Linked DNA regions of Martelella mediterranea DSM 17316. The protein of the gene in region 1 binds, or shares a complex with, the protein of each later gene. Links are inferred from orthologs where the notes say so. Each region holds a gene or a part of one and is shown in the gene's direction. Other genes may lie near its edges. The genes, in order: dnaG and Mame_RS13340.

Region 1 (3,276 bases):
GTAGGCCACTTTTTGATGCGGTTGCGGGAAAATAGAGAAACCGCGCTTGCGGGTCAATTGCTCTTAAGGCAGACTTGTGGCATCTGCTCAAAATAAATGACGCGCCCGAAGATTTGATTTGATCGCAGCCCCGGTATTCGGTAAACGCCGCCGCCATTCGGCATGTGTCGATGCGGTACCTTGAAGATGGCGTTGCCAGGAGTGAATGAATGTTGCGCGATAAACTCGCACTTGCACAAAAAGACGCTTCGAAAGAGGAAGATCCGGTACGCTTCTGCACATTGAGACTGGTTCACGCGGCCATCAAGGACCGCGACCTGGCTCATCGTGCCAACGGCAAGGACCCCGTCAGCGATGACGATATCGCCGGGATTCTGTTCCAGATGCTGAAACAGCGCAAGGAATCCTCCCGCCTCTACGAAGAGAAGGGCCGGCCCGACCTCGCTGCACAGGAACGTCAGGAAATGGCGGTGATTCGCGAATTCCTGCCCGCCCAGTTGCCCGAGGACAAGATCCGCGAAGTCTGCGCCTCCGTGGTCGAGGAGACCGGCGCGCAGGGTCTGCGCGACATGGGCAGGTGCATCGAAACGCTGAAGGACCGCTATTCCGGTCAGATGGACTTCTCCAAGGCCTCCGGCGTGGTCAAGGACATGCTGAAATAGCATTCCGTTGCCGGACCGCTGTGGATATCAGCAGTGGATATGGGGGATAACCCGCCCCGCGCCCGCTAAACCGTTGCGGGGCCTGTAGGCTGTCAGGCCTGCCGGCACACCCGAGGACCTCATGCGTTTTCCGCCATCCTTTCTTGATGAAATCCGCGACCGCGTGCCGATCTCGGCGCTGATCGGCCAGCGGGTCACGTGGGATCGCAAGAAGACCAATGTCGGGCGCGGCGACTACTGGGCCTGCTGCCCGTTTCACGGCGAAAAATCCCCGAGCTTTCACTGCGAGGACCGCAAGGGCCGCTACCACTGTTTCGGCTGCGGGGTTTCCGGCGATCATTTCCGTTTCCTCACCGATCTCGATGGCATGAGCTTTCCCGAAGCCGTGCAGCGCGTCGCCGATATGGCGGGCGTTGCGATGCCGGAACGCGACCCGCAGGCCGAGCGGCGCGAGGAAAAGCGCCGCACCCTGGTCGACGTCATGGAGCTTGCCGCAAGCTTCTTTCAGGATCAGCTTCAGACCGGGGCAGGGGCAAAGGCGCGGGCTTACCTGCGCGAACGCGGCCTTTCGGCGCGCACGATCGACACGTTCCGGCTCGGCTACGCGCCGGAAAGCCGCAATGCGCTGAAGGAATTTCTGGCCTCGAAGGGCGTCGAGAAGCAGGAGATCGAGGCCTGCGGGCTGGTGGTCCACGGGCCGGATATCGCCGTTTCCTATGACCGTTTCCGCGACCGGATCATGTTTCCGATCCTGTCATCGCGCGAGCAGGTGATCGCCTTTGGCGGCCGGGCGATGCGCCCGGATGCGCCGGCGAAATATCTCAATTCCAACGAAACAGAGCTGTTTCACAAGGGCAATGTTCTGTTCAATTTCGCCCGCGCCCGCCGCGCGCTTTCCGGCGCGGAGGGGGCAAAGACGATCATCGCCGTTGAAGGCTATATGGATGTGATCGCGCTCCATCAGGCCGGTATCGAAAACGCCGTCGCGCCTCTCGGCACGGCCTTGACCGAAAACCAGTTGCAACTGATCTGGCGGATGACCAGCGAGCCGGTGCTGTGCTTTGACGGCGATGGCGCCGGCATCCGCGCCGCGGAGCGCGCCGCCGGCCTGGCGCTGCCGATGCTCAAACCTGGCCATTCGCTGAAATTCGCGCTGCTTCCCGGCGGCAAGGACCCCGACGATCTGGTGCGCGAGGGCGGACGCCAGGCGTTTGACGCCGTGATCGCCCAGGCCCGTCCGCTGGCCGACACCGTGTTCGAGCGCGAGGCAGGCAGCCCGGAGGCCGGCGAGACGCCGGAGCGGCGGGCGGCGATCGAGGCGCGGGTCAACGCGCTGGTGGCGACGATTGCGGACGAAAGCGTGCGCCGACATTACCAGCAAGATTTCCGCAACCGGCTTTATCAGCGGTTTCGGGGCCCGTCGCGCGGCGGCGGGAATTTTGCCGGCGGCAGGGGCAGTTTTTCCGGGTCCACCAAGGGGGGCGGGCGGTTCAACGCGCCGCGCGGCAACGGCCTTCTCTCGGCGTCCGAACGCCTGTCGCGCTCGCCGCTTGCGAGCCTGCGCCCGGTTACCAGCAATCTCACCTTTCGCGAATGCCAGCTCGTGTTCTGCCTGATCTCGCATCCCGAACTGGTGCGCGAGGATTTCGACAGCGTGTCGACGCTTTCCTTCGAGGCAGCGGAGATGCGCGCGTTCTGGCCGGCCTTTCTGGCCGAAGCCTCGCGCCCCGACATGGGGCGGGAAAAGCTGCGGCAGCGGCTGGAGGAGGCGGGTTTTGCCGGCCTTGTCGATCAGATCGCCGCCCATGTCGGCCGCAATGTCCACTGGATCGCCGGGCCCGACGCCGCGCTTGAGGATGTCCGCGAGGTCTACCATCAGGCGCTGGCGCTGCATAACCGCGCCCGCTCGCTGGCCCGCCACAAGAGCGAGCTGGAACGCGAGATCGCGGAGGCGACGGAGGAGGGCAATGCGGATCTGCTGGCCGAACTGATGCCGGCGCTGGTTTCGGTTCAGAACGAAATTGCCCGCATCGACAACCAGGAGGCCGAGATCGACGGTTTCGGCCTGATGTCGGGACGCGGCGGAAAGTCCGGAGCGGGCGGATAAGGGGTCTTCAAGCGGCAATTTCGGGATGCGTCCGAACCGATTCCTTTCAGCCGCCACTTGTATTTGCGGCGAAGCAATCTAAATTAACGTTTCTAGGGCCGACAGAGAAGCTGCATCGGTTCCTGTCATCGTCAGAAGCGTTTCACCGGCGGATTTTCGATATGAAATCGCGCAAATACACAATTGACGCTTGACGGATGGCGAAAATCTGGGAATCACCAGTTCGGATGGCAGTGAGCAGCACATTTTCATGATCTGGACAGCATTCACCGGGGGTAGCGAAAACCGCCGCGTTGAAGACTGTCCTGTTCATGTGTGGTTTTTTAAATCCGGCAGACCTCGCAAAAGAGGTCCTTAATCATTTGCCGGTATGCCGCTTGGCAACAGCGACAAAGCGTCAGGGAAACAATATTTATGGCTACGAAAGTCAAGGAAAACGAAGAAGCCGAAACCGAACGCGAAGGCGGTACCGACGGCCCTCTCCTGGACCTTTCCGATGACGCCGTC
Region 2 (3,216 bases), 840 kb from region 1 along the record:
TGGTCGCCATCAGGGTCGCCGAGCAAAACCGCGCCATGGCGCCGGGCGGACGTGAACTTGCCGTCACCTTCAAGGCCATGCTCGCTGCCATCAATCGCCAGATCGCGCTGCTCGACAAGGAAATCCGCATGCTCATGCGCAGCGAAGCCTTTGCAGCCAGGGCCAGCATCGCAATGGCGATGACCGGCATCGCGGAGACAACCGCCGCCGCCCTGATCGCCACAATGCCCGAACTCGGGACGCTGGATCGAAAGAAGGCGGCGGCGCTGGCCGGCCTGGCGCCGCACCCAAACGAGAGCGGCAACAAGATCGGTTACCGGAGAATGCGCGGCGGCAGACCCGTCATGCGCACCATCCTGTTCATGCCGGCCATGCAGGCCGCCCGCGGAAGGGGCGAGTTCGCCGCCTTCTACAAGCGCCTTGTCGAAGCCGGCAAAAAGCCAATCGTCGCGATCGCAGCAGTCATGCGAAAAATCGTCGTGACCCTCAATGCAAGGTTCACAGAGAAAGTCATCCAACAGAGTTGATGACACGCTGATGGGCCGTCCAGTGAGAATACCGACCCGGTCTTGCGAAAGGCCGGGTTTTTCGTTTTCCGGCCTGCGGGTGTATCATTTTCATCGAGTGTCGGCGACGAATCATGTCAAGGCTGCGGCGCTGAAAGACGACGTTTATTTTCATGACCTGTGAATTGGTGTTGAGAACCACGTCGGGCCTTCAACTCCGCCTTCATTCGTCTATGCTTGGGTCACCCAACCTCCGGAAAGTCACCATGAACGATCTTGCGCCATCCTTCCAAGCCGCCGCACCGCAACGCGAAGCGCCGAACAATCTGGAAGTCGAGCAGGCGCTTCTGGGCGCGATCCTGGTCAACAACTCGGCCTTCTACCGGGTTTCGGACTTTCTGAAGCCCGAGCATTTCTACGAGCCGCTCCACCGCAAGATCTACGAGCTTGCCGGCGATACGATCCGCATGGACAAGATCGCCAACACGATCACGCTCAAGACCCACCTGCCCGCCAACGTCAAGGTCGGCGACCTGACGGTGGCGCAGTATCTGGCGCGCCTTGCGGCGGAAGCCGTGACCATCATCAATGCCGAGGATTACGGCCGCACGATCTACGATCTGGCGATCCGCCGCCAGTTGATCGAGATCGGCGAGGACGTAGTCAACACCGCCTATGACGCGCCGATCGACATGCCGCCGTCCGAACAGATCGAGGAGACCGAGCGCAAGCTGTTCGCGCTCGCCGAAACCGGCCGCTACGAGGGCGGGTTCCAGACCTTCGAGAACGCCGTATCGATCGCGATCGACATGGCCGGCAAGGCGTTCGAGAGCGACGGCCACCTCTCCGGCATCTCCACCGGGCTCGCCACGCTGGACGCCAAGATGGGCGGGCTGCAGCGCTCCGACCTGATCATCCTTGCCGGTCGTCCCGGCATGGGCAAGACCTCGCTTGCCACCAATATCGCCTGGAACGTCGCCTCGTCCTATGAGCCCGAAGTGCTGCCCGACGGCACGATCGAGGCCAAGCAGGGCGGCGTCGTCGCCTTCTACTCGCTGGAAATGTCCGGCGAGCAGCTCGCCACCCGTATCATTTCCGAGCAGACCGAGGTGTCCTCCTCCAAGATCCGTCGCGGCGACATCACCGAGGCGGATTTCGACAAGCTGGTGGCCTGCTCGCAGACCATGCAGAAAGTGCCGCTCTATATCGACCAGACCGGCGGCATCTCGATCGCGCAGCTTTCCGCGCGCGCAAGGCGGCTGAAGCGTCAGCGCGGGCTCGACGTGCTGGTGGTCGACTATGTGCAGCTCATGACCGGCTCGAAAAAATCCGGCGAGAACCGCGTGCAGGAGGTGACCGAAATCACCACCGGGCTGAAGGCGCTCGCCAAGGAACTGAACGTGCCGATCATCGCGCTCTCCCAGCTTTCCCGACAGGTGGAAAACCGCGAGGACAAGCGCCCGCAGCTTTCCGACCTTCGCGAATCGGGCTCGATCGAGCAAGACGCCGACGTGGTGCTGTTCGTCTACCGCGAGGAATACTACGTCCAGAATCTCGAGCCGCGCGATCCTGATGACCCTGCTTATGACGAGTGGAAGATGAAGCTCGACAAGGTCAAGGGCACCGCCGACGTGATCATCGCCAAGCAGCGTCACGGACCGACCGGCACGGCCAACCTCGCCTTCCAGGCGGCCTATACCCGCTTTGCCGATCTGGCGGATCCATCCTATTCAAGTTTTGACGAATAATTCTGTGTCAGACGCGATAAACGCGCTATACATGCCGTAACAACGCAACGAACGGCAGTTTCATGACTGAATATTCGAATGAATTCATGGAGACCGAAATCGGTTTCGATGCCGCCCCTGCCCGGCTGACGGTCGACCTTTCGGCAATCGTCAGCAACTGGCGGACCATGCGCGCACTCTCGGGCACGGCCCGCACCGGCGCAGTCGTAAAGGCGGATGGCTACGGGCTCGGCATCGAGGATGTCGGCGAGGCGCTTTATGAGGCGGGCGCGGCGGATTTCTTCGTCGCTGTTCCCGAAGAGGGCGCGACCCTGCGCCGGTTCGCGCCAGACGCCCGCATCTTCGTGCTCTCCGGCATGTGGCCGGGCACCGAGGCGATGTTTTTCGGAAACGGCCTCGTGCCGGTGCTGGCGAGCGAGGAACAGCTCGCCTTCTTCTTCGCCGCGATCGCCGATTATGGCGACTATCCTTGCGCGCTGCAGGTCGACACCGGCTTCAACCGGCTCGGCCTTTCCCATGACGAGGCGCTGCGGCTGGCCGCCGATGACGCCAGGCCGGCAAGTTTTTCGCCGGTTCTGGTGCTCTCCCACCTCGCCTGCGGCGATGATGCGGCAGCGCCGATGAACCGCGAGCAACTGGCGCGCTTCCGCGATGTCGCAAACGCCTTCGAAGGGGTCGAGGCCAGCCTTTCCGCCTCCGCCGGCATCCTGCTCGGCGCCGACTATCATTTCGAGCTGACCCGGCCGGGCATCGCGCTATACGGCGGCGATTCGGCGCCGGGCGCATCGAAAAAGTTGCAACCGGCCGCCACCGCCGAGGCCCGAATCATCCAGACGCGGTTTGCGAAAAAGGGCGAGAATGTCAGCTATGGCGCGACCCAGCAGCTTGACCGCGAAAGCCGCCTCGCCATCGTTTCGGCCGGCTATGCCGATGGGTATCTGCGCGCCAAATCGGGCACCGGC

The links.
Region 2: the proteins of dnaG (region 1) and Mame_RS13340 are in contact, whole or in part, in a crystal structure (PDB 2R6A), measured with the Geobacillus stearothermophilus proteins. The link is inferred for Martelella mediterranea DSM 17316 from one-to-one orthologs. Residues at the interface, in WP_049624496.1 of Geobacillus stearothermophilus: Lys456, Leu457, Leu458, Pro459, Ala460, Asn463, Ala464, Leu467, Leu535, Leu536, Ile537, Ala538, Gln544, Glu545, Asp548, Tyr549, His552; in WP_033016901.1 of Geobacillus stearothermophilus: Ser13, Glu15, Ala16, Gln18, Glu91, Leu92, Asp94, Ala95, Val96, Pro97, Thr98, Ala99, Ala100, Asn101, Tyr104, Tyr105, Ile108.

What each region holds. Positions count from the first base shown.
Region 1 is NZ_CP020330.1:3,695,580-3,698,855, reverse strand. Bases 317-3,276 are described here. They hold dnaG (DNA primase), read left to right. Parts: upstream 317-783; coding sequence 784-2,769; downstream 2,770-3,276. Other genes in these bases: rpoD (RNA polymerase sigma factor RpoD), read left to right, coding at 3,184-3,276; Mame_RS17185 (GatB/YqeY domain-containing protein), read left to right, coding at 317-662. Also shown: more of Mame_RS17185, read left to right, coding at 210-316. UniProt on the Escherichia coli protein: RNA polymerase that catalyzes the synthesis of short RNA molecules used as primers for DNA polymerase during DNA replication.
Region 2 is NZ_CP020330.1:2,855,834-2,859,049, reverse strand. What follows is about bases 114-3,013. They hold Mame_RS13340 (replicative DNA helicase), read left to right. Parts: upstream 114-772; coding sequence 773-2,254; downstream 2,255-3,013. Other genes in these bases: alr (alanine racemase), read left to right, coding at 2,317-3,013; Mame_RS13345 (IS110 family RNA-guided transposase), read left to right, coding at 114-527. In the rest of the region: more of Mame_RS13345, read left to right, coding at 1-113; more of alr, read left to right, coding at 3,014-3,216. UniProt on the Escherichia coli protein: The main replicative DNA helicase, it participates in initiation and elongation during chromosome replication. Travels ahead of the DNA replisome, separating dsDNA into templates for DNA synthesis.